2 regions of the Synechococcus sp. R55.4 genome follow, and region 2 is predicted to be linked to the other one. Evidence: riboswitches for the same ligand, from Rfam matches in the RefSeq annotation. Region 2 holds a riboswitch; the other holds the start of a gene.
The links. A riboswitch is a leader RNA that binds a small molecule or an ion and turns the genes downstream of it on or off. The one in region 2 is predicted to bind cobalamin.
Positions count from the first base shown of each region.

Region 1: another riboswitch for cobalamin. It lies ahead of NW842_RS00200 (TonB-dependent receptor plug domain-containing protein); the one in region 2 lies ahead of NW842_RS03520 (sirohydrochlorin chelatase).

Region 1 covers NZ_JANSIF010000001.1:28,291-43,598, forward strand. Annotated here, with positions in the region: gene NW842_RS00125 (hypothetical protein) at 1-228, opposite strand, end outside; gene NW842_RS00130 (DUF3110 domain-containing protein) at 270-815, opposite strand; gene NW842_RS00135 (hypothetical protein) at 929-1,180, opposite strand; gene NW842_RS00140 (ArsR/SmtB family transcription factor) at 1,428-1,772, opposite strand; gene NW842_RS00145 (hypothetical protein) at 1,866-2,069, opposite strand; gene NW842_RS00150 (metallophosphoesterase family protein) at 2,250-3,509, opposite strand; gene NW842_RS00155 (Fur family transcriptional regulator) at 3,663-4,097, shown strand; gene NW842_RS00160 (thioredoxin domain-containing protein) at 4,145-6,250, opposite strand; gene NW842_RS00165 (GNAT family N-acetyltransferase) at 6,358-6,861, opposite strand; gene NW842_RS00170 (SRPBCC family protein) at 6,939-7,406, opposite strand; gene NW842_RS00175 (DUF502 domain-containing protein) at 7,701-8,477, shown strand; gene NW842_RS00180 (TIGR03792 family protein) at 8,474-8,824, opposite strand; gene aroA (3-phosphoshikimate 1-carboxyvinyltransferase) at 8,860-10,194, opposite strand; gene rsmH (16S rRNA (cytosine(1402)-N(4))-methyltransferase RsmH) at 10,441-11,340, shown strand; gene NW842_RS00195 (hypothetical protein) at 11,517-12,065, shown strand; cobalamin riboswitch at 12,411-12,563, shown strand; gene NW842_RS00200 (TonB-dependent receptor plug domain-containing protein) at 12,605-14,575, shown strand; gene NW842_RS00205 (DUF1636 domain-containing protein) at 14,704-15,111, shown strand; gene NW842_RS00210 ((2Fe-2S) ferredoxin domain-containing protein) at 15,123-15,308, shown strand, end outside.
Region 2 covers NZ_JANSIF010000009.1:3,580-18,887, forward strand. Annotated here, with positions in the region: gene hmpF (pilus motility taxis protein HmpF) at 1-1,580, opposite strand, end outside; gene trpC (indole-3-glycerol phosphate synthase TrpC) at 1,864-2,784, shown strand; gene NW842_RS03505 (DUF5340 domain-containing protein) at 2,850-3,089, shown strand; gene NW842_RS03510 (heavy-metal-associated domain-containing protein) at 3,154-3,348, shown strand; gene NW842_RS03515 (heavy metal translocating P-type ATPase) at 3,461-5,776, shown strand; cobalamin riboswitch at 5,904-6,040, shown strand; gene NW842_RS03520 (sirohydrochlorin chelatase) at 6,073-7,113, shown strand; gene NW842_RS03525 (hypothetical protein) at 7,211-8,107, shown strand; gene NW842_RS03530 (PAP/fibrillin family protein) at 8,116-8,733, opposite strand; gene NW842_RS03535 (L-threonylcarbamoyladenylate synthase) at 8,789-9,502, opposite strand; gene NW842_RS03540 (hypothetical protein) at 9,521-9,895, opposite strand; gene obgE (GTPase ObgE) at 9,956-10,999, opposite strand; gene NW842_RS03550 (30S ribosomal protein S1) at 11,195-12,163, shown strand; gene NW842_RS03555 (hypothetical protein) at 12,374-13,246, opposite strand; gene NW842_RS03560 (CobW family GTP-binding protein) at 13,291-14,259, opposite strand; gene NW842_RS03565 (VOC family protein) at 14,439-14,888, opposite strand; gene topA (type I DNA topoisomerase) at 15,084-15,308, shown strand, end outside.

The DNA of each region.
Region 1 (15,308 bases), on a different contig from region 2:
CCCGGCAGCCGCGGTATAGGACACCCAAGAGCCGGGATCCCGCATCCCCAAGAAGATGACCAAGGCTATTGCTATCAAACCAAAGGCCAGCATGCCCCAGGAGCGTAGCCGCTGTTGCTGCAAACGCAGGTACTCCGCCCGCAAATCAAAGGCCTCGCAGCAAGCGTCCAGATCGGCGGCCATGAGCTGGCGAAACTCGTCCACAGAGATCGGTTCCACACTAATCATCGAGGGCACCCTTAACGCAAGTGGATCGAGGCCAAACGGCATCAAGACCTGCCCTGCCAATCACGGGCAGCTTCCGTGCTTTCTTGTAGGGGCTCCAGCGTTTCGCTGGCCGGAACCACCATCAACCCATACCCTCCGCTGCGGCAAAAATCGACGATCTCCTGCGTGTCAAAGCGTTCTGCCACGGGCTTGGGCAGTCCCTGTTGAGCCAACCGCTGCGCATATTTTCTTGCTGCAAACGAGCTCTCGAAAGCAATGACGATATCTTGACCCCCAACCTGGCGCGTGCAGATTCCCTCCTGCCCATTGGCTTGGTAAAGCAGCACAATCACCTGGGGGGGCAAGTCCTCTGGGCTGACCCAAGACAAACCCTTCTCAGCCTGGGATCCCCCGCTAAGCAATACATCCCGCGCCTCATTCAGCCGCGCCAGTTGCGCCTCTAGCAAGGGTCTTTGTCGCTCGTCCTCCAGTTCTGCGAGGGCAGTACTGAGGGTTTGGTATTCCTGAAACAGTCGCCCCCGGATCTGCCGCTCGGTTGCGTCCGGCGGAAGGTTGAGAATCTGAAGGGCTTCGGCGGTGTTCATCATGGGCTCTGATTTATTCAAAATCATTGCCTAGACTAGCTGCTTTGAGAGTCTCTGGAGAGAAATTCTCCTATGATCGTGGCTGCCCGCTTTCTCGGCCAGAAGAGAGGGTGGACTCACCGTTCGCGCCAGCGGGCCGGAGGCCTTGTGCGGCGATGATGACTTCCATCTTGGGGCTGCTCAGCAGGGGAATTGACCTGGGGTTGGTCAGATAAAGAGGGAAGGGGGAAGCCCAACTCAAAAGCCTCTCGTGCCAGCAAAGCCAGCAGAGATGGATTCAACTGGGCGCGTTTCACCCGCTCCTTGAGGCGATTCCACAGGTGTGCTCGGTGGATGCGTTCCAACTCTTCTCGCTGTTCACGTATCATGTTGTTCTCACCTCTCTTGTATCAATCCTAACTAAGCAACAGGGGAGCTGGTGTCAGGGAACTTTGATGGATTTTAGGAGATGGGATCCTCATTTTCTCCGAGTTGACCCGCCGGGATCCCTGGGGTTGCCAGCAGGGAACACCATTCACATCTGTAATTTCTTGTGTTGCAGCAAGCCCGTCTTCGGAATGTACAAGGGCGGGATCCGACAGTTTTTCTAGGGACATTTTGGGATCCCTGCGCGCCTTAGAGGTCTTCCACACAGGGAACTGCGGCCTTGACAGGGCCAGCTTGCCCCAATCTATCCAAAAAATGCTGCAGGAGCTGAAAACCGGGTGGGTTGAGGCTGTAGTAAATCCAGCGCCCCTGCTGGCGAGCATTGACCAATTTCGCATCCCGCAGGGTTTTTAGGTGAAACGAGAGCTTGGATTGGCTCACCTTCAGCTCCTCGCAGAGATCACAAACACACAACTCACGCCCCTGCAGCAGTTGCAGCACGCGCAGGCGAATCGGGTCAGAGAGGGCGTGGAATCCCTCCCGCACCTGCTCATCTGTCAAGTTCCCCTCTACCTCAACCAGGAACGAAACCATCATTCAACCAGGGTAGCAGGAGTTTTGCGCTGCGGCTGCTGATGGATTCGATGGCAGGGGAAAGGCGCGACAATCAACCAGTTTGGCAGCATCTCACTCGAAGGCAAGCAAATACAGACCTTCCGGTTCAGAAGGGATCAGTTGATACGGATCTTTCTGATTGGCCTGTTCACAGAGATTGGCAAAAGACTGCAAACCTTCCAAGCGTTCCGTGAGTTCGCTGAGGGTATCGAGGTACTCCGCCAAGCCCGCTTGAGTCAGGTACCAAGATTTGTCCAGCTCTCGGAAATAGGTCATCTGAAATCAATCACTGGGATCCGTTATGCGAGAGACACAGTTGCACCGGCTATGGCTGGTGTTGCTGGAAAAAGCTGCTTTGAATCATCTGTTGAAAAGCCTGGGCTGCTCGCGAAGTGTGCAGAACCCTCGCGAGAGCATCTACAAACGGCTCATCAATCTTTTGCCAAGACGGAGACGTTAATCCCGACACAGGGATCCAATACGAGCTTGGCAGGTGGCGATTTCTTGGGGGGTGAGGTTGTCCCAATTGACGTCGCGGCGCAGCACCAAGCCATTGTGCCCAGTGATGAAACGGGGCAGCTCTGCTTGGTCGATCACGCTCAGATCCCGCATGTGATAGGTAGTGTAATAGGTAACATCTGGGCTCTCGAAATCCACGTCGATAAGGGTGAGGGTCTTGCGGGGGGGCAGAGGGCTGCCCAAGAGGGGACGAGGGCCAGAGCCGAGAATGCCGCAGTGAAGCAGTTGCAGTTGCCCTTTGTGGCCAGGGTAGTAGCCGTGGTCGTGGCCGCTGATGTAGGTGTGGACGCGGTACTTCTCCAGCAGAGCCCGTTTGGCATCCGCCTCCAGCAGCACTTCTCCCGGATCGTCGCGCCCGACAGTGATGGCGTAGAGGGGCAGATGGCCGATGACAATGCGCAACTTGGCCTTCTGAGCCCGTTCGCTGGCCAGAGCCGCTTCCGCCCAGGCCATTTGTTCGGGCGGGATGTAATTGCAGGTGGCATCCCAGACTAGGTAAAACACATCGTCTTTTTCAAAGGTGTAGTAGAAGGGAAAGTCCCCCCGATCCACAAAGTTCAAACCTGGGTCGTGGGCCGGATCGTTCCAAAACTCGCGGGCCAGATCCCGTTCTTTTTGAAAGAGAAAGCCGCCCCGCGTGGTGCGGGCACAGGAAGCATCGTGATTGCCCAAGGTAAAGCCGTAGGGAAGTTTGGCCGCACGGATTGGGCCAGCCACATGCCGGTCGAAGGCTGCCCACATGGCGCGAATGCGCTCCTCCGACAGGCGGGGATCCTGACCGGCCACCATATCTCCTCCTCCCAAAACAATATCCGGCTGAAGATAGGGGATGAGGCCAATGCCCCGATCCACCTCTGGGTCGTATTCCACCGAGCCGTAGATGCCGTTCATGTCACTGATGACCAAGAGGCGCAGATCTCGGCGGGGGGGGATGTAGAGGCCATGGGGGGCATCTGGATGGGGGACGACGGTGGGGGTGGGCTGGGGGGTAGGAGAGGGGAGAGCGGCTCTAGGGGATCCCATCCCTGGGGCTAGATGAGAGGGCTGCTGCCGACTGGCCCAATAGGCTCCTGCCAATCCACTGCTGCTGGCCAACCCCAACAAACCCAGAATTACCTTGCGCCGCTGCATGATCTTTGCCCCCAACACTCCAGCGGTATTGTAGAAAATCAAAAGGCTGATGTTGGGCTCTTCCATCTGCGCACGGCCTGGACTCGGCTCGAAGATGGCTATGCGCGGCAGCTCTTGTAGAGTTCGGGGTGTTTTTTGAACAACTGTTGACGCACAAATGCTACCTTGGTAGGGATGAGCAACTACCTATCTCAGACTCGGTATGACTTGAGGTTTTCCATGCCTCGCCCCTTGGATTCTTTGGAAGCTGCTTTGGAACGGTGCCGGGAGTGCAATCTGCGTTTGAGCCGACAGCGCCGTTATATCCTGGAGCTGCTGTGGCAGTGTGGCGAGCACCTCTCCGCCCGCGAGATTTACGATCGCCTAAATCAGCAGGGCAAACCGATTGGCCACACGTCCGTTTATCAAAACCTGGAAGCTTTGGCCAGCCACAACATTGTCGAGTGCTTGGATCGTGCCGATGGGCGCCGCTACGGCAACCGCACCCATCCCCACAGCCACGTGAACTGTCTGGATAGCAACCGCATTTTGGATGTGGATGTGGAGCTGCCGCCTGAACTGCTGGCCCAGGTGGAGCAACAAACGGGCACCCGCATCCAGAGCTACCGCATCGAGTTTTTCGGGGTGGAAAAGCCTGCGGAGCCCCAGCAGTAACCTTGGCAAAGGGATCCCTGCTGCCCTGAGCAAAAGCTGGGCAAAGGTCAGTAAGCTCGATTTTGGCCTTTGCCGATTTGCGACTGGATTTGCTCGAGAGAACTGGCAGGGGCCAGGCATTTGTTGCCCCAGCACACCAGCCCTAGAGCTCCTTCCGGCAGAGGTTCGGCTTCGGTGGGGAGAGCAAAGACGGTGGTGGGCCAAGATCGTTGCTGAAAGGCGGGAATGGAATCGGCCTCCAGGGTGACTTTCACCCAATTGCTATACCAATCCAGTCCGGCAAAAAGGCTGGGGCAGGTGCGCGGCTGGGTGCTCATGATGTGGGCAAAGGTTTTCAAGGCCTGCTCTGCCCGCTCCAGGTAGTCCAGATCTCCAGTGAGGGCGGCAAGGCGCACCAGGTTGGCAATGGCCACCCCATTGGCTGCAGGGGTAGCGTTGTCCTGGAACTCCTTCTCTCGCACCAACAGCTCAGGGGCACTCTGGGCATCGCTGACAAAGTATCCCCCCCTGGCCGGATCCCACAGTTGCGCATCCATCTCCTGCTGGAGCTGGAGGGCAGCCTGCAACCAGTCTTGAGGGGTGGGATCCCCCACCAGGGGCAGGCAGGCTTGCTGCAAGTCCAACAGGGCCTTGATCAGCAGGGCGTAATCTTCCGATTTGGCGGGCACCTGAGCTGTGCCATCGTAGTTCAGGCGCAACAGGGATCCGGTCTCAGGGTGGCGCTGCTGGCTGAGGATGAATTGGGCAGCCCGCAGAGCGAATTGCAGATAGTCTGCGTTGCCGAACACTTGATAGGCCCGCGCCAGGCCGGAGATCATCAAGGCGTTCCAAGAGACGATCATCTTGGTGTCGGTGACAGGTGGGATTCGCCCCGGCCAGGATTGCAGACGGGCCGATTGGGCATCCACTGCCGGAGGGAAGGGAACTCGTCGATCCGCAGAGCCATAGCGTGCCTGAAACAGATGGGTGGTCAAGGCGGCTTCAACTTCTGGCGGCAACGTCCCCCCCTGTTTGCGCTGCAAGACGATGCAGCCGGGCCGATCGGGGAAGTTGCCCCCCGGCGATAGGTCAAACGCCTGCTGCAAGGCGCGGAAGGTTTCTTCCCCCAAGAGCTCCTGCAGCTCCTGCCAGCGCCAGACGTAGAACTCTCCCTCCTCTGGCTCTCGATCCTCTGCCCGGGCAAAGCTGTCGGCATCTTGAGCGGCGTAGAAATACCCGGCAGGGGCGGTCATCTCTCGCGCCACCCACTCCACCGTCAGCCGCACCGCCCGCTCGATGGCCGGATCTTGGATACCGTGCGCCCACAGATCGGAGAGAAACTCTAGGATCTGCCCGTTGTCGTAGAGCATCTTTTCAAAGTGGGGCACCGTCCAGGTGGGATCCACGGTGTAGCGGTGAAAGCCGCCGGCCACATGGTCGAAGATCCCTCCCAGCACCAAGGCCATGCCTCGCTCTTTGGCCCGTTCCAGAGCGCTCATGGAGCCGGGGATCCCTTCTGGTGGGTCGAAGCGGGCTGAGCGCAACACCAACTGGGCGTAGGGCATCATGGGAAATTGCTGCACCGCCCCGGCATTGGCGAGCAAAGGCTGGATCTTGGGGATCCCAGAGCGCAGCAGGTCGGCGGGAATGTGGTCTTCCGGCACCAGGTCGCTGAGGGTGGTCAGAGCCGTCAAAATCTGGCCTTTCATCTCCTCTATTTTTTCCTTTTCCTGCCGGTAAAACTGCAGGATGCGCTGCAGCAAGGCCAGAAACCCCGGGCGGCCAAAGCGGGGCTCTACGGGAAAATAGGTGCCGGCGTAAAAGGGCACCAGGTCATCGGGCGTGAGGAAAACATTGAGGGGCCACCCCCCCTGCCCGCTCATGAGCTGCAACGCCTGCATGTAGATGCTGTCGAGATCCGGCCGCTCCTCGCGATCCACCTTGATGGGCAAAAAATGGGCATTCAAAAAGGCGGCAATTTCAGGGTTGGAGAAGGCCTCGCCCTCCATGACCGTACACCAGTGGCAACTGGAATAGCCGATGGACAGAAAAATCGGCCTATCCTCGGCCCGCGCTTTCTCCAGAGCCTCGGGGATCCAAGGCCACCAGTCCACCGGGTTCTCGGCGTGCTTGCGCAAGTAAAGGCTGGAACTTGTGGCGAGGCGATTGGCCATAGGTACACCCTCTCACCTTTTTTTGCTTTTCAGGCTAGCGCGTTCTCCTGCCGAGGCCGAACCAACCCACTGTTGTTCAAGATACACTCACCCAGGATCCCTGTCGGTCAAGCCTGCTCCTGCTCGGCAGCCGGGATCAAAAACTCCAGAGGGCGCCCGTGCAAGACCAAGGTGGTGCTGGGGTTTTCCACAAAGCCGATCCGCTCGTAAAAGCCGCGCTGATGGGTTGTGAACAGGTAGATGCGCTCCACCGACTGCAGGTGGGGATGGCTGATCAGGGTTTCCACCAACTTGCGCCCAATGCCCTGACGTCGGTAGTCGTGATCGACCACGATATCCCAGAGGACGGCCCGGTAAACCCCATCGGAAGTGGCGCGGCCAAAGCCAATCAGGCGCTCCCCATCCCAGGCGCTGACCACCGGATGGCTGTGGGCAACGGCCCGCTCCATCTCCTGCCGCTGGCGATTCTGCGCCCAAAAGGCATTGCGGTTCAACAGCAGGAGAAGTTGATCCAGATCCAGCTCGCCCCGCTCCAGAGAGAAGCGAATGTTGCGGTTGTCCACCGGCTGACGAGAGAGGGCAATGACAGGCTCAGGAGAGGGATCGGGCATGAAGAAGACCTTTGCAGCAGTGAGGGTTGGCAAGGAAGGGGGAGTTCAGCAAAACACTTGGGCCTGACAAACTGAGGCTAGCTGGCCGAGGCACTTTCGGCGGTTGGCCCCGCATGCTCTAGGGCATAGGCTTTGAAGCGCTCCAGATCCGCCTGGATGGTGCTCTCCACCACTTTGCCCACAAACAGGCCATCCAAGATTTTGCCGAGGATCCCCGGGATCTTGTAGGCCACCGACAGCTTCACAATGGTACTGCCTTTGCGGTCGTAAAAGCGCAGCGCGCCCCGATTGGGCAGCCCCTCCACCGAACTCCAGCCAATGTGTTGGTGTTTCACCACCGTGTGGGTGCGGGAGATCCAACTGAAGGTGAGGCCGCGGGTGTCCAGTGTCCACCGGGACAGCTCCTGATCCAGCAATTCCACCGAGCGGATCCACTTCATCCAACGGGGCATGAGGGTGAGGTTGGCCCACAAATCCCATACCTGCTCGATGGGAACAGGCACCTCCACCTGACAGGTATGCTCTAGCCAATCCGACTCTGACATAGGGCCTCCCACGCAACACCCGGCAGAAACACAAACCATCCAGGGGCTTGACCACAACGCCTCGGAACGGGATCCCTGCCTTTACAAAATTTTATATCGACCTAAGATAGCATTATCGGCCTCGTGAAAGTTTGGGGCTCTGCGCTTTTTGGCAGCCCGGTTTCTTTTTCCAGCAAGTTGCGGCTGCCCCCCATGAGGGCAATGCAGAAGGCAGGTATCATGATTGCCATCTGCAAGCTCCACTTGCAAAGGTTCGGTGCATCCACTCGGTTGACTCGACGGGACGACCTCACCATGGTTTCACAATGGAAACAGCATCTTAAGAACTACTTCGTGGCGGGGTTGCTGGTGGTGATCCCTCTGGCAACTACCATTTGGCTGACGGTGGAGGTGGCCACCTGGAGCATTGGCTTTCTGACCAGCATTCCGAAGCAGTTCAATCCCATCCAGGGTTTGCACCCGATCTTGATCAACCTCATCGATCTGGCGGTGGGCCTGTTGACGCCGATTGTGCTCATCCTGTTGATTGGCTTCATGGCCCGCAACATTGTCGGCCAGTGGCTGCTCAATCTCAGCGAACAGTTGCTCCATGCGATTCCGGTGGCGGGGCTGGTGTACAAGACCTTGAAGCAATTGGTCAGTGTTTTGTTTGCCCCCAACAATCAGCGCTTTCGGCGGGTGGTGCTGGTGGAATATCCCCGACCAGGAGCTTGGGCGCTGGCCTTTGTGACGGGCACCATTCAAACTCCCATTCGGCCCGATGGGCCGCAGCGCTCCCTTGGCCTGTTTGTGCCCACCACCCCCAATCCAACGACGGGCTGGTACGCCATTGTGCCGGAAGACCAGGTGGTGGAAGTGTTCATGCCGGTGGAAGATGCTTTTAAGATGCTCATTTCCGGCGGCATTGTCACCCCTGAGAGTTTTGAAGCGGGGCTGCAGCGGCGAGAAGGAGCTTTGGCCGTGACCATGCCCAGTTTGCGGGAGCTGGTGGAGCAGGAGCGGGTGGCAGGATCCCCCAGGGCTGACTCGGTGGGCTCTGAGGTAGGTTTTGAGACTGAAGGGATCCCTTAATCCTGCTTTCCTGTCCCTGCAGAAGGGCCGGGCTGCCAGAGCTGGTATTCTTTGGCCTGTTCCAAGCGCACATAAAAAGGCCGCATTTGCCGATCCAATGCCTCCACTTGCTCGGGGGAAAAGGCTTTCCAATCAGCGCGGCTGGCCCAGCGGAGGATGAGGTGGACAAGTTCAGGATCCTGCTGATCCAGCCAAACTTCTTTGCCCAGAAAACCCGGATGTCGGCGAAGGGCAGATCCCCAAACCCGCTCGTCTTGCTCAAGAAAGGCTGCTTGCCCACCGGGAGGAACCCGGAAGCAGAGATGTTCGATGGCGATAGGGCCGGGCGGGCTGGGGCAGGTCGACATAGGAGCAGAGGCGGCAAAGTTAAAGATGGGCCCTCTCAAGACTCCAGGGGGGAAGCAGTCAATCGTTGCAGGGTGGGAATGAAGTCGGGGTAGGAGATGCGGGCACAGTCGGCTCCCCTGAGGAGGGTGGATCCCTGCGCTCCTAGAGCTGCCACCATCAGGCTCATGGCGATGCGGTGATCCTCGTGGCTATCGACCTCGGCCCCGTGAAGAGGGATCCCTCCCTTGATTTCCAGGCCATCAGGATATTCAGTGACCTGGGCTCCCATGCGGCTCAACTCTTGGGCCATGGCTGACAGACGGTCGCTTTCTTTCACCCGCAGCTCTGCGGCATCGCGAATCACCGTGATCCCCTCGGCAAAGGCCGCCGCCACCGCCAAAACCGGGATCTCGTCGATCAGGGTGGGGATGAGATCGCCGGCGATGGTGCAGCCGCGCAAGCGGGCCGAACGCACCCGCAGATCTCCCAGGGGCTCGCCGGCCATTTCCCGGCAGTTTTCAATTTGAATATCGGCCCCCATCTCCTGCAACACCCGTAGTGCACCGGTACGGGTGGGGTTGAGGCCCACATCCCTTAGCAGCAATTCGCTCTCGGGCACAATGGAGGCGGCCACCAGCCAAAAGGCTGCCGAGCTGATATCCCCCGGCACCTGAACTCTCTGGCCCACCAGGCGGGATCCCCCCACCACGGCCACGGTTTTCGCCTCTGGATCCACGTGAATGTCGGCTCCGAAGGCCCGCAACATCCGTTCCGAGTGATCCCGAGAGAGAGCCGGCTCGGTGACTTGGGTGGTGCCTTCTGCCAGCAGGCCCGCCAGCAAGAGGCAGGATTTCACCTGCGCTGAAGCCACCGGGGAGCGGTAGTGAATGCCCTTGAGGGATCCCCCTTGTACGGCCAAAGGTGCCAACGTCCCACCGGCCCGTCCCCAAATGCTGGCCCCCATCTGCCGCAGCGGTTCTACCACCCGCCCCATGGGCCGCGAGCGCAGGGAGCGATCGCCGGTGACGGCAAAAAAGCGCCCGGCCTGGCCCGCCAGGATCCCCAGCATCAGGCGCAGGGTGGTGCCGGAGTTACCTGCATCCAACACGTCTGCCGGTTCTTGCAGCTGGCCCAGGCCAACTCCCCGAATGCGAACACACTCGCTGTTGAGCTCCGAAATATCTGCCCCCAGCGCCCGAAAACAGGCTGCCGTACTGCGGGGATCCTCTCCCAGCAACAGCCCTTGGATGGTGGTTTCTCCTTCGGCCAGGGATCCCAGCATCAGGGCGCGGTGGGAAATGGATTTGTCGCCGGGGATGCTGACTTGGCCGCGCAGGCCCTTGGCCGGCGAGAGAGTGAGGATATCGGTAGAAGAAGAGTGAGTCAACACAGCAACTCTGATGGCAGACTGGGCAAAAGCGGCAGCAGTCTCATCTTACTCAGGCCCGGACTCATGCCCCAGAGATCTTACCAGGGATCCCAAGACAGCCTGTCTTTTGACGGCCACCCCTCTTTTCTCAGAGGATCACCTTAACAACATGGATTCCTCGGTCGGGGCCTGGCCTCGGCCTTTTTTTTGCAGATACTGAACTTTGTAGCAGCAGAAATAGAACCCCCGCAGACCGTGCTTGGCAAGGTGTATCAACACGATTCCGTTTTGACCGAGGAGGTGATGGCCTACCTGCAACCCCAGGGGGGCGGTATTTTTTTGGATGTGACGTTGGGAGGGGGTGGACACAGCTTGGCGCTGCTGCGGGGGGGAGCTGCTCGAGTGGTGGGGTTGGATCGGGATCCGGCGGCTCTGCAGGCGGCGCAAGCGCGTTTTGCAGCAGAAGGGATCCCCGGCAGCCGCATCCAACTGTGGCACCTCAATTTTGCCGATTTCGATCTGCAGCAGCATGGCTTTCGGGATGAGCAGGGGCAGGGGATTCCCTTCGATGGCATCGTGGCCGACTTGGGGGTGAGTTCGCCGCAACTGGACTGCCCTGAGCGGGGATTTAGCTTTCGCGGAGAGGGGCCGCTGGACATGCGCATGGATCCCAGTGCCGCTCAGGAAACCGCTGCCGATTGGGTTAATCATCGCCCGGTCGAAGAGTTGATCGAGATTTTCACCCGTTACGGCGAAGAGCGATTTGCCCGCCGCATTGCCCATCACATCGAGCAGGCTCGTCCCCTCGCCACAACTACCCAGTTGGCCCAGGTGGTTTGGCAGGCGGTACCTCCGGCAGCTCGGCGAGGCCGCATCCACCCGGCCACCCGCGTCTTTCAGGCGTTGCGCATTGCCGTGAACCGAGAACTGGAGGCTTTAGAAACCTTGCTGGCCCAAGCCCCCACTTGGTTGAAACCCGGCGGCAGGTTGGCCGTAATCAGCTTCCATAGCCTTGAAGATCGCCTGGTGAAATGGGCCTTTCGCAGGGATCCCCGTTGGCAGGTGCTCACCCCCAAGCCCTTGTCCCCTTCCGAACTGGAACGGCAACGCAATCCACGGGCCCGCTCTGCCAAACTGCGAGTGGCTGCCCGCAGCAGTCAGATGTAGGTTTAGGTTGGTTCTCCCGCTCTCAAGAGATCGGCTACCGTGAAGCGGACAGCTGTCCTGCTGAGGCCGGGAATCGGGAGAAGGGGGTTGCTATTGGGGGATGCGGGGAACTAGGGTGAAGCGGAACCGGCAGTCCTGCACCGTCGGATCCCTTGGTGTGTGTGAGGTTAAGCCCTATGGTTAGCCAGCCTTTGAACGCAGGTCTTGATCGTCCCAAAAGCCCTCGTCGCCACAGACAGCCTTCTGCTCTGAGCCGACCCCTCTCCGGTACAGTTCAGGCCAGCCGCACCCAACCTTTGAATTTGAAGTTGAAATCAGCCCATCCTCGCAGCCAGCATCTTGCTTGGGCAGAACACCTAGCCTGGTGGAAGCAAATCTCCACAGGGATGGCTATCCTCTCCGGCGTTTCAGTGTTGAGCCTTTACAGTTGGACTGTGCATACCCAAAGCCGGTGGAGCCAGCGTTACCAGGTGTGGCAGCAGATGCAGCGCAACGAACGACAGTTTCTGCTGACTCAAGAATCCATTGCCAATTCTCTCCGGGAAATCGCCGACCGCTCCGAAATGGTGCCGCTGGTACCGGATCGGATGATTGAGGTGCCGATTGCCTCTCCCAGCCATGTTGAACCGGATCCAGCCCACCAGGCAACGGCTTTGCCGGAAAGAGCGCTCCGCGCCGCTCACGCGACCGAAAAAGCCCCTCTTTTCTATCCGGTTGGGTACTAGTCCAATGAATCCCGTGGACAGCAGCCAAGCCACTGCTCCCCTCTTACTCTCCCAAAGGCTGTGGATTTTGCAAGATCTCAGCGTATCTCTATCCTCCCTATTCTTCAAATTCTTCAAAAGTCAAGGGATCCCTGGGCCTCAGGATCTGGAATAGTAGTGGGCTACTCTTCAACTGCTTACAAAGCAGTGAAGAAATCTGGCCTAAATGGGATGTGGCCCATCCGAAGCCCTGGGATTGCCGTTGGGATCCCGTTCACCCCTGGGGATGACATCCCCCCTGGCAGGATAGGAACTCCAGAGCAGGGGATGTATGATGCCTAGCACGGCTTTTTCGGAGCAATCGCAGAGAAAGCTGTACCGACAGGTTGTCCTGGGGATCAGCCAGGGCATGTAAAGGGGAAAGTCCGGTGCAAATCCGGCGCTGTGCCGCAACTGTGATGGGCTTGGGCTAGACCTATGCCCTCAGTCAGGATGCCCGCCTGCGGTTCTGGCTCGTCTTTCTTCCGCGTCGCACGGAATCAGGAGCTTCAAGAAAGAAAATGAATCCCATTCTAGGTCTCAGCCTGGCGCTGGGGGGTCTTGTTTTGGGGATCCCAGCGTGGGCGCAGCCGGCAGCTTCCCCGCCCTCAGCTCAAGAGGTTTTGGAAACCGGCGTTAGCGCCGAGATTTTAAATCAACCCGTCACCACGCCTTTTCGTCGCCCCGGCTTGCTGCGGGATTCTTCCCGCCCGGTTTACGTCGTTACCCGCCAGCAAATTCGAGAGCAAGGGGCAAGAACCGTTCAGGAGGCCCTGCGCTACCTGCCCGGGATCCTCAGCGACGGCACGGCAGGAACCCAGTTGGGAGCCCTTAGCTCCCAGTTTATGCGGGGAGGACGAACGGCCCAGGTTTTGGTGCTGTTGGATGGCCGCCCCATTAACGACCTGGGCTTTTTTGGCGGGTTCGATCTGTCTCAGATCACTACAGATGTGGTCGAGCGTATTGAGATCTCTCCAGGTGGGGGCTCCACCTTATACGGCTCCGATGCCGTTGGCGGGGTCATCAACATCGTGACGCTGGATCCAAAGCCGGGATCCGAGACCGTGCTGGAAGCGGCTATCGGCAGCTACGGCCTCAACGAGCAAGGGATCCAAAACCGCGGCCAGGTGCAGGATCTGGGCTGGGTGGTCAGCTATCGCCGTCTGCAGAGCAACAACGACTTTCCTTTTGAAATTAGGCGTTTGGGCAAAGCAGGCAGGCGGGAGAACTCGGCAGTGGAGTACCACAACCTACAAGCCAAACTCACCTGGCAACTGGCAGAAGGCCAGGTCCTAACAGGAAATGCCCTTTATCTCAATAAAGCGTTTCAGGTGCCCGGCAGCACCGAGTTTCCCTCCCCCGATGCAGTGCAAAACACCAACGACCTGCTGTTAGATCTCAGTTGGCTGTGGGATCAAGAGAAGGGATCCCTGCAAGCTAGGGTATTTTTTGACGACCTCAACTATCGCTTCAGCGCCCCACAAAGCCAGGGATCCCGGGATGAGATCCTGCGAACGGGGTGGGGATCCCAACTGCAATACACCTGGAAGGCTGCTGAAAACCTGGAGCTTACTCTAGGAGCAGACTACCGATCCATTTCAGCTCGCAACACCACCTTCTCCTTTGCCAGGGGATCCACCAATGTCAACTACGACAATACCGTGAACCAAGGGGCCCTCTTTGCCCGCCTGGATTACAAGCCACAGCCCAACTTTTATCTCAACTTAGGTGTTCGCCAAGATTCGAGCAATCTGGTCAACGGTTCGGCCACCTCTCCCGCCGCAGGGATCCGCTGGGTTTTGGCAGAAGGCACCACCCTGAGGGCCAATTATGCCGGCAGCTTTCGCACCCCCTTGATCTCAAACTTATTCTTTCGTTTGCGGGGCTTTTTTGAGGTAGATGGGAACCCCAATTTGCGACCGGAGCGGGGAGAGAGTTTTGACATTGGCCTGGATCAGGCTCTGGGAGATTTTGGCCTACTGCGCTTGACCTTTGCCCATAACCGCATCCGCGATGGCATTACCTTTGTCAGCACTGGCCCGCGCAGGGGAACCTACGAAAACATTGAGCTCGTGGAATACACAGGCATAGAAGCAGCCCTGGATTTGCGATTGGGGGAAAACTGGACTCTTTTTGCCAACTACACCCTGAACGATCCCATCATCCGCTCGGCGCTGGATCCCAAAGCGGTTGGCAAACAGCTAGCCTTCGTGGGAGCAGACAGCTTCAACCTGGGCCTGAGCTACCGCGATGCAGAGGATCAGTATGCCTCAGTTTTCCTGCATCACATTGGCACTTTCTTTACCAACAACGCCAATACCCAATCTCTGCCCGGCTACACCAACCTGGCTCTGCGGGGAGGGATCCCAGTAGCAGAAAATCTCGCTCTCGAGGTGGGAGTCGATAACCTGCTGGATGAGCAATATGAGGTTTTCCCCGGCTACCCCGGAGTGGGTCGCACCGTTCGGCTTAATTTAAGGGGCCAATTTTAGAGCGACTTGAGGCTGACTTTTAGCTGTCTAACTCACTGCTGAATCCTTGGCCAAGACATTGAGATCGTCTTTGCCTCTTCTCACACCCTTTGCTTGGACAGAAACCTATGACTATATCAAGGAGCACCATGTCTCGATCAACTTCCCAGTTGCCCATCCAAGCTGGCAGCGCTGCTCAGCAACCCAGCAGCCATTGTCTTTGGGTTTGTGTCACTTGCGGATCTCGGTGGGTTAACGGCCAAAAAGAAGGGATTAGCAAGGGAGAAATGCTGCTGTCTGCCCTGCAATCTCAAACCCTCAATCCTCAACTGACCCTGAAGCCGGTTGCCTGTATGAGCGGCTGCAGCCATGCTTGTGTCGTTGCGTTGGCAGCACCTCAAAAGATGACCTATGTTTTTGGAGATCTCGATCCAAAAGATGTGGATCTCATTCTGCAGACAGCAGAGCTCTACCTCACCAAGCCAGATGGGATCCTACCCTGGGCCGAGCGCCCTCTCAAAAAAGAGGTGATTACTCGTATTCCACCACTACCTTGAGGAGCTCTCTCATGGCCACTTTTACCCCCTGGATAACCCCTCTCCATCAAACTTGGCAGGAAGTTTCTCTGACGGGTTGGACAACCCTTTATGAAGGGATCCCTGCCCACATCGACTGCTTGGGGCCGTTGCTCTACGAGCTGTTTCAAGAGCACTGGGCCGAGATCCAGGTGGGCCATGTGGCGGAAGGCGGGGTG
Region 2 (15,308 bases):
GCCTGCAGGTGATTCAGGCGACCCCAGGTTTCTGCCATGGCCTGGGCGCGCGCCCGCAGGGATCCCTCCTCTTGCTCCAGGTGTTGCCACTGCTGCTCCAACTCTTGCCGTTGGCGGGCAAGCTGCTCTTGTTGAGAAGGTAAAGAAGAATCCAATTGTTGGATGAGGCTCTGCAAGCGACCTTTTTCTTGAAGGAGATCCTGTTTTTGGCTGCCGATCTGATCCAGAATCGGGCCAATATCGACCAAGGTAGGGGCGGCAGCGGCCTGCCCTTGAAGCTGGCTGAGGCGGGCCTCTTGGCGGGTCAACTCTTCGTATTCCCGCTGTAGGTTTTTCTCCTGAGGCAGCAGAGCTTCTTCGAGGGCGCTGCAAGCAGACTGAGCGTAGTCAATATCCATTTCGATATCGAACCGCTCTTCGGGAGAGGCAGTGGCCAAACGCTCTTGCAGCTCCCGTAGGGCTTGGCGATTTTGCTCCAGTTCGGCCCGCTGCTGGCTGACCTGGGCCGCCCGCTGCTCGTAATCTCGGCGCAGTTGGCTGACCAAAGCGACTAGCTCTTCCACCGAGATGGGAGGATCCGCGGATCCTGCCCTGCCGTCGTGATGGGCGATGATGAAGTCGTACTCTTGAACCAGGCGATACGTCTGTTGCTGGAGAGTTTCCTGCAAATGCAGGTGGCGGGTGATCTGTTGCAGTTGTTCTTGATAGGCTCGCAGGGATCCCTGCCGAGTTTGCCATTCTGCTTGGCTGTGCTCCAGGGATTGTCGGGATCCCCACCAAGCGGCGCGGCGTTCTTGCCAAGCGCGGTAGTCCCGATCCAGCTCGTCTTGCCGGATCTGGGCCTGCTGACGTTCTGCTTCCAGTTGGGCAATCTGTTGATTCAAGTGCTCCTGCTGCTGCTGAATGTGGCTTTTCAAGCTCTGCAGAAGCGCCAAGGGATCCCCAGCCGGATGTAGAGTCTCCTGGAGCTGCTGCACCAAAGCCTGTAGCTGCGCTGCTTCTGCTTCCCCCAATCGGCTGGAGCGAGCTTCTTGCAATTGAGCTTCCAACTCTTGCCGCTGTCGATTCAGAGCTTCCCGCTGTTCTCCGATCAGCCGCTGTTGTTCGGCCAAGTAAGCTTGCTGGGCTGCCAGCTCCTCTTTGAGGCTGTCCAGGAGTTTGCGATCTTCCTCTACGGCTTTGTATTGCTCGTACAGCCGCTGCACCTCTTCTTCTTGGGCTGCCAGATCCATCTCGCGGCGTTTAAGCTCATGGGCCTGAAAGGTGAGGGACTGTTTCCAAACCTCGATCTCCTCTTCCTGGCTGCGGGCTTTGAGCTGAAGTTGGCTGAAGTTTTGCAGGTAAGTCACCAGTTGGCGAGCAGCTTCGCTGATGCGGGCGACCTGACGGCTGCCGGAGATTTCCGCCAGCACCAGCGACCCATCCTTGAAACGCCCGGCCTCCTGGGCAATGCGGCCTTCCAGGGTAATCGATTCTTCGTTCACGGCCACCCAGGTATTGTCCTGCTGCTGCTTGGCCAGCAATTGTAGAGACGACTTAGCAAACCCAATCGGCTTGGATAGCTCTGCCAGGTACAGCACGCCTGAACTCCTTCAAAACAGCATGGACAACGCCAATCCCAAACCCTAACCCCACCGAGCCCTCGCCCCTGGCTGGGGAACAATGAACGGCTGCCGGAGTAGGGCTCCCCAAGGCGCAAAAGATGGCATCAGACTCTATACCTTACCGCTCTAGACTCAACCATAGGCTAAAAAAAGCACCTTCGCCAGATGAGTTTTGGGGATGTCCGGGGTAGCTATTCAAACCGGTGGCGGAGCACTAAGGTAGTCTAGGGTGTGGTGTAGGGTTCTGCTCAGGGTTTGTATGGAGCTGCAAGGTGAGCCGCTTTCTATTCGTCGGCGTTCTCCTGCCCCGCCGGTGGTCGTAGCCTCTCAGGTGTACCAGACAACAGCGCCGGAAGCCAAGCCGCGCCACATTTTGGAAGAGATCGTCTGGCACAAAGAACAGGAGGTGGAGCGCCAACGGGAGCAGCTTCCCCTGAAGCAATTGCAACGGCAACTGGATCAAGCCCCGCCGGTGCGGGATTTTGTGGCGGCTCTTACCCAGTCTCCTCACCCTGTTTCCTTGATTGCCGAGGTCAAAAAAGCCTCCCCCAGCCGCGGCGTTCTCCGGGATCCCTTTGACCCGGTGGCCATTGCCCAGAGCTATGAGGCCGGTGGGGCCAGTTGTCTCTCGGTGCTGACGGATGAGCGGTTCTTTCAGGGCAGTGGCGAGTATCTGCGGCAGATCCGTCAAGCGGCAGGGATCCCCATCCTGTGCAAGGAGTTCATTCTCTACCCCTACCAAATCCTCTGGGCCCGCGCCTTGGGGGCGGATGCAGTGCTCTTGATTGCCGCCATTCTCTCCGATGCGGATTTGGGCTACTTTCTCAAGCTGATTCGGCAATTGGGCATGGCGGCTCTGCTGGAGGTGCACACCTCCCAAGAGTTGCAGCGGGTGCTGCGTTTGCCCCAACTGCAAGAGTCCAGAGGGCAGGTGCTCATTGGCATCAACAATCGCGATCTGAGAACCTTTGCGGTGGACTTAAACACAACGCGCGACCTGTTGGCCGCCCACTCGGATCTCCTCGGCGAGCTGCCCATTGTCAGCGAGTCCGGCATCCATACCCCTGCCGATTTGCAGCAGTTGCGGGCCTGGGGGGTGCGCTCTGTGCTCGTGGGGGAAGCTCTGGTGAGACAGCCGGATCCCGGCCAAGCTGTGCGCCACCTGTTGTCATCTCAGTGAATGAGAACCCTCCATCATATGGATCTCTGTTAAGAACAATGGATCTCTAAGGATTGCTCAGACCGATGAAACGTATTCCTGTGCCGGCTCACATCCACTACGAATTTCTGCTGCGGGTATTGGAGCGGCAAACCTTTCCGGCAGTGGAAGAACAGGATTTCGGCAACCGAGCCCGCACACAAGAGCTGATCAACTCTCTGCGCAAAGCCCTCACCCAACAGGTGCAACTGGAAGAAGACTGGCGACAGCGGGGCTATCAGGTGGACTACCGCTGGAATATGGACGAGCCTCAGACTCCCCCTTGACCTTCCAGTCCACTGTAAGGTTTAGCATCCTTTCAGTGGCATTGGGTTGGGGAGGTTTCCCAAGATGCAGGTTGTTTTGACAGTGCCCAAGCTGGCCTGTGCGGCTTGCGTGGACACCATTGCGCAAGCGGTGCGGCAACTGGATCCCCAGGCCCAGGTGGAAGGGGATCCCAAAACCAAACAGGTGCGGATTACTTCTGGGCGGTCTGTGAGCGATTTGCGGCAGGCCCTCACCCAGGTGGGATATCCCCCGGCCTAGTCAATTTTGGGCCGGGAACGGTCGGGCGTCTGTTTTGAATTTCTGTACAGATGGCTGCCTTCGCCCTGCCCAGGGTGGAGAGTAGCTGTCGTTTCATCAACAAGGTGTTGCCATGTCTGCCCATAAAGGGTCATCGGGTGCACTATCGGCCTCTGCGCCTTCTCCTGAGGGCACTTGGCAGTTGGCCCTGCAAGGGATGAGCTGTGCCTCCTGCACCCGCAGCATCGAACAGGCCCTCACTCAGGTGCAGGGAGTATCCTCCGGATCCGTGAATTTTGCCAGTGAGCAGGCCACCGTCAAAGGGGATCCCCGGCTGGTGGATCCGCAGGCGCTGATTCGGGCGGTGGAGCGGGCGGGGTATCGGGCGCGCCTTATCCAGGAGGATTGGCAACTGGACGATCTGTCGGATCCAGAGCGGATCGCCCAACGGGCCGCAGAACGGGAACTGAAGCTCAAGGTGGCGATAGGGGTGGGCATCAGCACGGTGCTGGTGATCGGATCCCTGCCGATGATGCTGGGAATGGAAATCCCGGGCTTTCCCATGTGGCTGCACAATCCTGGGTTGCAGTTGCTGCTGACGGCTCCGGTGCAGTTTTGGGTGGGCAGGCATTTTTACCGGGGAGCCTGGGCTGCTTGGCAACGGCGTTCAGCGGATATGAACACGCTGGTGGCCTTAGGGACGAGCGCGGCTTTCTTCTATTCCATTTTCCCAACGGTTTTCCCCGACTCTTTCCATCGGCAGGGACTGCACCCGGATGTCTATTATGAGGTGTCGGCGGTGGTCACCACCCTGATTCTGGTGGGCAAGTGGATGGAGCAACGGGCTAAGGGGCAAACCTCCGAAGCCATTCGCAAGCTGATCGGGCTGCAACCGAAAACGGCAAGGGTAATTCGCCATGGGGTGGAGCAGGATATTCCGATTCGGGAAGTGCAGGTGGGGGATTGGATCCGGGTGCGCCCCGGAGAGAAGGTGCCGGTGGATGGGGTCATTCTAGAGGGATCCTCCAGCCTCGACGAGTCCATGGTGACCGGCGAGAGCCTGCCTGTACTCAAGTCGGCGGGGGATGAGGTGATTGGGGCAACGCTGAATCAGACGGGCAGCTTTGTGATGGAGGCGCGGCGGGTGGGCAAAGACACGGTTCTGGCCCAGATCGTGCGCCTGGTGCAGGAAGCTCAGGGATCCAAAGCCCCAATTCAACAGGTGGCGGATCGGGTGACTGCCTGGTTTGTGCCGGCAGTGATCGGGGTGGCAGTTCTAACTTTCGTGCTCTGGTGGGTGTTGGCGGACAACCTGACGCTGGCCTTGGTGAACACGATTGGGGTGCTGATCATCGCCTGCCCTTGTGCGCTGGGGTTGGCAACCCCCACCTCGATCCTGGTGGCCACGGGACGAGGGGCAGAATTGGGGATCCTGGTGAAAAGTGCCGACAGCCTGGAATTGGCCCACCACTTGCGCACGGTGGTCTTGGACAAAACTGGCACCCTGACCGAAGGTCGCCCTACCGTCACCGATATTTGGGCCCACGGCTCCTCTCCCCTGGCGGTGTTGCGCCTGGCAGCGGCGGTGGAGCGGCACTCGGAACATCCTTTGGCCCAGGCGGTGGTGCAGAAAGCCGAAGCCGAAAAAATTGTGATCCCTCCTGCCTGGCACTTTCAGGCAAGGGTAGGCAGTGGGGCAGAAGCTTGGGTGGAAGATCAGTGGATTCGCATCGGTCGGCTGAGCTGGCTACAGGAGATGGGGATCCCCTGGGATCCCTCTTGGTCAGAGCGGGTTCAGAATTGGGAAAGCCAGGGCAAAACGGTGATCGGCGTAGCCCAATCCCAGAGCCTGGTGGGGCTGTTGGCCATTGCCGATCCGCTCAAACCCACCTCTCCTGAGGCAGTGCAACAGCTGCAACAGATGGGTCTAGAGGTGATCCTGCTAACCGGGGATAACCCCACCACGGCCCAAGCGGTTGCTCGGCAAGCAGGCATTCAGCGGGTAATTGCCCAAGTCCGTCCGGATCAGAAGGCAGCTTACATACGCAGCCTAAGACAACCGCGACGGCGGGTGGCGATGGTGGGAGATGGCATTAACGATGCTCCGGCTCTGGCAGAAGCCGATGTGGGGATCGCCATCGGTACGGGTACGGATGTGGCGATGGCCGCCAGCGATATAACCCTCATGTCGGGAGATCTGCGCGGAGTCGCCACTGCCATTCAACTCAGCCGGGCCACCCTCAACAACATCCGCCAGAACCTCTTCTTCGCCTTTATCTACAATACGCTGGGGATCCCGATTGCCGCTGGGGCGCTCTATCCCTTTACAGGCTGGTTGCTCAACCCTATGCTGGCGGGGGCAGCCATGGCCCTGAGTTCCGTTTCGGTGGTCGCCAATGCCCTGCGCCTGCGACACTTTCAGCCCCCCAGACCAGCGGGCCGGCGTTAGGCCCTCTCCCAGGGGCAAGGGGGATTAGCGCGGCAACAGTTTTGCTGCCCTTTGAGCATGAGTCTGCCGTACCGCTCATGCCTCAGGGCTATCTTCTGGCAGACAAGGACATCCCCCCAGGGGGCTTGGTGAACGACAAGCGGCAAGCTAACCTAAAAGGCTCAGGCAGACTGGGGAAAGCGCGGTGCAAGTCCGCCACTGTGACGCAACTGTGATGGGATCCCTCCCTCAGCCAGAACACCCACCTGCCGTTGTCCTGTACCCCTTGCGATTCACAAGGAACGGAGTTTTTTGTGTTGAATACCCTCAGTGTTTCCCCTCCGCTTGCGGTTGGGCAGTCTCCTGTTGTCCCCCTGCCCCTGTTGCTCATCGGCCACGGATCCCGCGACCCCCAAGGGCAGCAAGCCTTTCTGGAGCTAGCCCAGGCTTACCAAGCTCTCACCCCCCATCGACCGGTGATCCCCTGCTTTCTGGAGCTGACCCAGCCAACCATTGCCCAGGGGGTAGAGCAGTGCTTGGCCCAAGGGTGGCAGGAGATCGTGGCCCTGCCGCTGTTGCTGTTTGGGGCCCGCCACAACAAGTTCGATGTGACGATGGAACTGGATCGCCTGCAGGCCCTCTATCCCCAGTTGCGCATTCGTTACGGTGGGCCGCTGGGGATCCGCATCGAGATCCTGCAACTGCTGCGAGACCGATTGGCCGCTTTGATGGCCGCCCAACCGCAGCGGATCCCAGAAGCAGAAACCGTGCTCCTGTTTGTGGGTCGCGGCTCCAGCGATCCCGAGGCCAATGCCGAAGCCTGTAAACTGGCCCGGTTGCTTTGGGAAGGATCTGGGTTTGCCGCTGTGGAAACTTGCTTTATCGGCATTACCCATCCCCGCCTGCCCGTGGGATTGGAGCGGGCCTTGTCCTGGCATCCGCGCCGGGTGATCGTGCTGCCCTACTTCCTGTTTACCGGAGTGCTGGTGAAAAAAATTGAGGCGGCAGTGGAACAACAACGACAACGACAGTCGGAAATCGACTGGCTCATGCTGCCGGAATTGGGCCTTGTGGACACGGTGCTGCACAGCCTGCAGCAACTGGAGCAGGAAGCCCTACAGGGCCAAACCCAAATGAACTGCCACCTGTGCAAGTTTCGCCTGGCCGTGAGCGCAGAGGTCAGAGCTGGGCATACCCATCACCATCCTCACGAGCATCATCACCACCATCACGGGCACGGATCCCATCACCATCCTCATTCCCACCCTCACCACGACCACGGCCATACCCACGCAGCGGCTGGGGATCCCTGGGCCCAATTAGAGGGCTACCACCAACGGGCTTGGCAGGTGCCCTGAGAGGGAAACAGAGGCTGCTGGCGGGATAAACTGAGTGCAGACAGGCCATTTTTGAACCTGGTTTTCCCGCTCTAGCGATTGTGATAACGAAAAGCCAATGACGATGTTTTCCCGCTCCTCTTGGGTCTCGGGTGCCGCTGCTGCGGGGAGCGGGATTTTCGTCTTCGCTCTGGTGGTGGGGCTGTTGGATCAGATCCTGCCAACCCTGCCCAGGGTTTCCTTATCCTTGGCCGGGATCCCTGGGATCCTGGCTGCCGCTGGGGCCTCCTATGGGGCCTGGCGGGTGGTTCAGATGGGTCTGCAGTCGGGCTCCTGGACTGATTTTCGGGCCTCGCTGGTAGCGGCTCTGTCTCCCTTTGATCCCGCCGATTATGGCGGCAACCCTCGGCAACCCGAGGAGGATTCTCTCCCTTTGCAGTCGGTTGACGAGGATCCTCAAACCCAGATCCGCGATCGACAAATTCTTGATCAAGCTGAGCAGCAGACGGAAACTGAAACCGAAGTAAGCGAACACACTCAAGTAAGACTGCAGGGCGAGCAGCACCAGGATCAAGCTTCGCAGGCCAAGGCCCAACAGTTGCAGCCCCTACAAGAATTGTCATCACCTTCTTCCCCAAGCCCTGAGTCGGCAAAACCCACACCAGAGCCAGAGCTCAACCAAAAACTTCGCCAACTCCAGATGCAGGTCGCCACTCTGAAAATAGAACTGGAACTCCAAGAAATCCAACTGCAGCAGTTGGAGGTGAGGCGGACTCGGCTTCAGCAGCAGAAGCAGAAACTCAAGCACGTTCTGCGTCGCACGGCGTCCGAAAATCAAAGGCTGCGCTTCTTACAGGAGCAAAAAGCCCGGCAACTGGAGCAAACTCAGCAAGAGCTGCAAGCTTTGCGGGAGTCCTACCGCGCCTTGCAAGTTCTCCAGGAAATAGGCTTCACCCTAACCCAAAACCTATCTCACAAAATAGCCGAAACGGAACCCTCTAAGCCCTCCGGCTAGCCGAAGTCTCAACTCACCCGTTTCAGGACAAATACACTCCCCTCGCTGCCCCGGCCCATCCGCAAATCTTCATCCAAATAGGTGATATCCAGCCAGCCCGTTGGCTCGCGGCGGCGAATATCGATTTGAATAGCCGGGATCCGCTCCGGAGCCCGCTCGAGCAAATAGAGAAAACTCTCGATCTCGTAGCTCATCAAAGCTTGGGATCCGAACACCAATCGCTCGAAAATCACCCTCACCCGACGCTCCGATTCGGGGTAAAAGCGTGCCGATACCGCCAAGATTCCCCGTGGCACCCAAGCCCCCAGCCAGCCGGATCCCTGGATCTCCGCCACGTTGAAGACCCGTCCAGCCTTGGCCCGAATACACTGGTAGATCTCGCCGGTGGTCAAAAAAGGCAACTGTGCCAGCCGCAGCAGAGCTGTGCTCGTGGTAAATAGGGTGAGCCAGTTCCCCTCCAACCCTTCAGGAGCCGATGTTGGCTTGGGGGTGGGGTTGAGCGCTTCTAGGACGGCAATTTGAGACAAAATCTGGGCTTTTTGGTCAGGGGAAACTTTCCGGCCCCGGTCGGTCGCCTCCAGTAGGTGCAGCAGAGCCGATTTTTGCTGAGCCAGGGCCTCAGACATGGGCACACTCCGAAGGCACTGACCCTATTTTAGAGAACGCGGGATCCCTCTGCCCTTAACCGTCTTCTCCCACCAGTTTCAGGTTCAGATCTGCCACCTGCTCATACCCTAGCCCGGCCCGCACCACCAGCGGCTCGGATCCGGTCAAATCGATTACCGTAGAGACCTTGGCCCGGCGGGGGGCATCGTCATCCAGCACCAGATCCACCTGTTTTTCCAACTGCCGCATTTCCTCAGCCGCAAAGATCCCACCCTCATCCCAGGGATCGCTCTCCCATTCCCAGGTTTGCCCAAAACTTAAGCCCAGGGATCCGACGGGATCCCCCCCCAGCTTGGCAGAGGTGGAGACAATTGGATTGCCCAACTCTTCCAGCAAAGCCTGACAAATGGCCGAGTCGGGCACGCGGATGCCGGTGGTTTTCCGTTTGGGCTCCATCACCAACTTGGGCACCAGCTTGGTGGCCGGCAACAGAAACGTAAACGGGCCCGGGATCAGCCGCCGCATCAGCCGATAGGCCGAATCGGTTACCTGGGCATAGTGGGCAATGCGTGAGAGAGAAGGGCACAAAAAGGTAAGAGGCTTGTCGTTGGAGAGCTGCTTGATACGGCGTACCCGCTCCACTGCTTGTTTGTGGGTCACATCGCAGCCAATGGCATAGACTGTATCGGTGGGGTAAAGCATCACCGCCCCCTCCCGCAAAGCCGCCGCGATCCGCCGGATGGAACGGGCCTGGGGCTGTTGAGGATGCAGCTTAAAATACTCGGCCATCGGGCAGGTGGAAAGAGGTCAAGACTCGGAGCAGCTCCCCCCCAAAGGGTTTTCCACAAGAGGGCGGGGGGTCGGTGGCACCGACACCGGCAGGGATCCCTGAGATTCGGGCCAGTCCTTCAGTTGTTGCATCAGGGCTTGGATGTGCAGACGGGGCAGATAGGGCCAGTCGCCGGCTTCTTCCAAATCCTGAAGCACCCGATACAGAGCTTGACGGGTGTTGGGCAAAGACTCCCGAAAGGCACCTTCCAGGATCGCGCGGTGCAACTCCTCCAGCAGCCGCAGGAGCATCAGCAGCTCCACACACGCTCCCGCCCTCGCCTGAGCCGCCTGTTCAACGGCCAACATAATCTGACGCAAATCCGGTGGCAGATCCTCCGCCGAGATATACATGGCCACTCGTCTCTGGGTTCTGGGAAGGCAGGGGCTTTCCCATTCTAAGATTCTTCTGCCCTAGGACTGGATGGATTTTGCCCCCACAAGATCCAACTGCGCAGGCTGTTGGGATCCCCGACCCAGGCACTGCCACACCCGCTGCAAGAGGGCATCCAGCCCCTGCTTGGCAATCGCAGAAATGGTCACCACCGAAGTGCCGGCAGCAGCAGACAGCCTCTGGGCGCGCTCGGCAACCTGCTGGGGATCCAGAACATCGATCTTGTTCAAAACCAGGATTTGTGGCTTATCGATTAACCCGTGGCCGTAGGCGCGCAGCTCCTGCTGAATAACCTGGTAATCCTTGACGGGATCCGCCGCCGTGCCATCCACCAAATGAATCAGTACCCTGGTACGCTCCACATGGCGCAAAAACTCATGGCCCAGCCCCACCCCCAAGTGCGCCCCCTCGATCAGCCCCGGAATATCGGCAAACACCACCCCATCTCCCGATGGATGGGGCACCACCCCCAAATTGGGCTGCAACGTGGTGAAGGGGTAGTCAGCAATCTTGGGGCGGGCAGAGGAGACCACCGAAATCAGAGTGGACTTGCCCGCATTGGGCAGGCCGACAATGCCCACCTCGGCAATCAACTTCAGCTCCAGGCGCAGGCGCACCCGTTCTCCCGCTTCGCCCTTGGTGAATTGGCGGGGGGCGCGATTGTGGTTGCTCAAAAAATGGGCATTGCCTAAGCCGCCTTTGCCCCCACGGGCTACCAGCAATTGATCCCCCTTGCCCACCAGATCGCCCAACAATTCCCCCGTCTCCGCATTGAACACCACAGTACCGCAGGGCACCCGCACCAGCCGATCCGCACCACTGGCCCCGCTGCGATGGTTGGGCCCCCCTTTGGCCCCGTGTTCCGCCTTGATCACCGGTTGAAAGCGAAAATCCAACAGAGTTTGCAGGCCGGGATCGGCCACCAAGATCACCGAGCCGCCCCGCCCGCCATTGCCGCCGGATGGCCCCCCAGCCGGCACATACTTTTCACGGCGGAAGGCAACGATGCCATCCCCGCCATTCCCCCCTTGCACTTCAATTTCGGCTTGGTCGATAAAGTGCAATCGTTCTTCTCCCAAATCTTCTATCTTCCAGCTTGGCAAGATGCCGGGAAACTTGCCACAAAAGACGCTCCTCTAAGCTACGATGGTATTTCCCAGCCACATCCTCCCCAGGTGGGAAAGTGGAAGTGGGATCCTGCCAAACTCGATTGGCCTTCTACCCTTTATCCCGCGCAACTGATCTGTTACTGCACCCCTATGAGTCGATTCACTGCTGCCGATGTAGGTTTTACCACTGAAGACTTTGCCGCCCTTCTGGATAAGTACGACTATCACTTCAGCCCTGGCGAAATTGTGGCGGGTACAGTATTCTCGGTGGAGCCACGCGGTGCTTTGATCGATATTGGGGCCAAAACGGCTGCCTTTCTGCCGCTCCAGGAGATGTCGATTAGCCGCCTGGAAGACCCGCACGAGATGCTGCAGCCGGGAGAAACCCGCGAGTTTTTTATCCTCACCGAAGAAAACGAAGAGGGACAACTCACTCTTTCCATCCGTCGCATCGAGTACATGCGGGCCTGGGAACGGGTACGGCAGCTCCAGAAAGAAGATGCCACCGTTCGCTCAACCATTTTTGCCACCAACCGAGGTGGAGCCCTGGTGCGGATTGAGGGGCTGCGGGGCTTTATCCCCGGATCCCACATCAGCACCCGCAAGCCAAAAGAAGAGCTGGTGGGCGAAGAGCTGCCCCTGAAGTTTCTGGAGGTGGACGAAGACCGCAACCGCCTGGTGTTGAGCCATCGCCGCGCCTTGGTGGAGCGGAAGATGAACAAGCTGGAAGTGGGCGAGGTGGTGGTCGGCACGGTGCGGGGCATCAAGCCCTATGGTGCCTTTATCGATATTGGCGGCGTCTCCGGCCTGCTGCACATTTCCGAGATCTCCCACGATCATGTTGACACGCCCCACAGCGTCTTCAACGTCAACGACGAAGTGAAGGTGATGATCATCGATCTAGATGCGGAGCGGGGGCGGATCTCGCTGTCCACCAAGCAACTGGAGCCCAATCCCGGCGACATGATTCGGGATCCCAAGCTGGTTTACGAGAAGGCTGAGGAAATGGCAGCCAAGTACCGCGAGCAACTGTTGGCCGCTAAGCAAGGACAAGCGGCAGAGGCCCCACCGGAAGTGGTGGAAGAGGAGCTGGAATACGCGGCGGCGGCTGTGGAATGAGGGCAAGCTTGGCGCCATCTCTGCCTGCGATGAGACTGAGGTTAGGAGCCTTCAGCTCCGTTGGCGTGGGTGGCTCGTGGGAGCGGGGCAGCCCAGGCTCCTAGGGAGACGGGTACTGCTGCTGTGGCGAAGTAGGCCGACGGCGCTCACGCAGGGCTGCAAACCTGCGCCAGTAACGGGAATCCCCCGCTCCTGAGCTTGAGGAGCTGGTCAAAGACTGTAGATCTGCCCATCCATGAGCAGATGGGTGATGCCTTTCTTTTGCAGTTGGGTGCGCACAATCTCCAGAATGTAGCCGGGAAACTGGATTACCCGGTAGGGTGGGTAGGTGTTGCTGCCCCGACGGCTCATTTCGGAAAAGCGGCGGGCCACCTTGTGGCTGTCGAAAATCGGCAGCGTATTGGCGTTATCCATCCCTTCGATGGGCAGGGATCCCGAGCCAAAGAATTCTTTGAGAGGGCGGGTGGTCAGTTCTTGGTAGCGGTCAACAACGACATAGCAGGTTTCCGGTAGGGTGAGCTCTTCCAGGGGTAATACCTGAATTTGATAGCTGGGATCGGTGAGGGGATCCTCTTCTGGCCCATCTTCATCTTCTAGGAGATAGTCAGGGTCGTCCTCATCCTCGTCTTCGAGGTCACGGTCTTCTTCGGTCTCTTCCTCATCCTCTTCCCCGACATCCTCCACATCTTCCTGAAGCTCAGCCGCCAACTGCAGTTCTTCTGGGGGCAGTTTTGGCAGAGACTCTGTTCCAGCGGTGTTATCCTCGCCTTCGTCGTTTGCGTTCGGCTGCAGCGAGGGAGATGAAAAAGGCAGCTCCGGCTCCAGCGGCAAAATCTGCTGCTCTGGGGCTGGGATCCTGCCAACAGCAACTTTTTCCCCCATGTCTTTGCGGCGGGCAGCCGAGCGTTTGAGATGGATCAACCGCTGATACTCATCGGCAGCGATATTTTCCTTCAACACGCGGGTGATGGTGGTGATGCTCACCTGAAATTGCTCCGCCAATTCGACGGCGGTCGCTGCTGAGCCGCGGTAGGCGCTAACAATTTGCTGTTGTTCTTGCTCTGAAAGTTTGCTGCGAGCCATCCCAGATCACCCAATCCAAAAACCGAAAAAACTGAAGAGGATCCTTAGCCAGCGGCGGTTGCCCCGCACACCCGGCTGAGGCCGGCAGCCAGCTGCTCCCGCTCCAGCCCCTTGCCGATCAACACAATTTTGGACAGGCGGGGCTCATCGGGATCCCAGTCCCGTTCCAGAAAAAGGGTTTGCCGCTGGCCCACCTGATGAAAGATAACCCGCTGCGGCTCATCCACAACCCACAGCACCCCCTTGGCGCGAAAAAGGGTCTCGGGCATGTCTTGTAGCCAATCGCGAAAAGCCGCCAAATCCAGCGGCTGCTGCAGTTGAAAGCTCACCGATTGGATCCCGTCTTCCTCGAGGTGATGGCTATGGTGGGCCTCAGTCTCTGCATTGGGGAGCCTGGGATCCCACAATTCCGGACGAAAGGCATGCACATCCAAGATGCGGGCCAAGGGCACCTGGGCATGGGTGGTGAGCAGGCAAGGGGCAGCGGGGTTGTAGCGGCGCAGATCCAGAAGGATCCGCTCTCGTTCGGCTTCGTCGATCAAATCCACCTTATTGAGCAACACAATGTCGGCACTGCCGATCTGGTGGGCGGCGGTTTGCGAGCGCTGGAAATTGCGCCAGTATTCGGCACCGTCAACCAAGGTCACCACGCCATCCAGGCGCAACTCCTCATGAAAGACCCTCTGCACAAATAGCTCGGTCACCTGCCTGGGATCCGCTACCCCACTGGTTTCCACCACCAGGTAATCCAACGCCTGGGCACGCTGCAGCAGCTCTCGGGCTGCCTGTTCAAAATCTTCTCGCACCGTGCAGCAGAGGCAACCATTGTTGAGCTGCATCAGCCCCCCCTCGGGCATGTTGACCAACTCGCCATCGATGGAAATCTCGCCAAACTCGTTGAGGATAACCCCAATGCGCAACCCATGCTCCTCTTCCAAGATGCGCTTGAGCAGCGTGGTTTTGCCACTGCCCAAAAAACCTGTCAAAATCGTCACCGGAAGCTGAGCTTTCATATCAGGTGAGGCTGAACTGACAAGCGGCCAACAAACCCTTCTCTTAAGTTCCCCAGAAGCTCTACTAGCTTAGCTTTAGGGTTGGCTCTCCAGGATCTGGACAAGGGGAAACGACCGCTCCCACCCAAATTAGATCCTCTAACCCATCAACTAGTTATCCAACTATTTATTTATATTATTTATTTATTAATGTCCTCTGGGCGTTGGGGCAGACTCTCTCCTGAGGATCCCTGGGGACGAATGAGCTCGATCGGCAGGCCATCGGGATCGGCGATGAACGCCACTTCATAGACCTGGCCCCCAATTTGCTGGAGCTGGGGCGGCAGCAGCAGGGTAAGGGGCACTTGCGCTCGCAAATGTTCTAGGTAGTTGGCCAGGGATCCCCATTCGGGGCCCACCTCAAAAGCGGGGTGATAGTAGCCCACATAGTGGGGATCCCCAAAGGGATCCGGGGCAGGATGGGGCTGCGGCACTTGCATCAGCTCCAAACGCCCCCAGGGGCCGCGCATCCAGCAGGCCAGCGTGATCCCGGCAGTAAAGCGTTCTTCCACCGCAAAGCCCAGCCCCTCGTAAAAAGCGATGGAGCGGAAGATATCGGCGGTGCGAATGGAAAAATGGTGTAGTTTCATCGTCCTGCAAAGCAGCCAGATGGGGCCAGACCGCTCGGATCATCGCCGATGACGGCTGGTCAAGCGCAGGTAGACTTGCTACGCTCCAGAAAAGTAGGCTGTCTATCTTAAGCACCTCTTGCAGTGTATGCTGGCCCGCCCAATCCTTGGGGCGGGAAATGCGACAACCTAAGCCGATTGCTGCCAACCTCAATTATGCCTAAGCTGGTCATTGTCGAATCTCCCACCAAAGCCCGTACCATCCGTGGGTTCTTGCCTGCGGGGTATGAGGTTCAGGCCTCGATGGGACATGTGCGGGATCTTCCCGATTCGGCATCTGAAATTCCAGAAGAATTGAAAGGAGAAGAGTGGAGCCGCCTGGGGGTCAATGTCCACGCCGACTTCGAGCCCCTCTACGTCATCCCCAAGGACAAAAGAAAG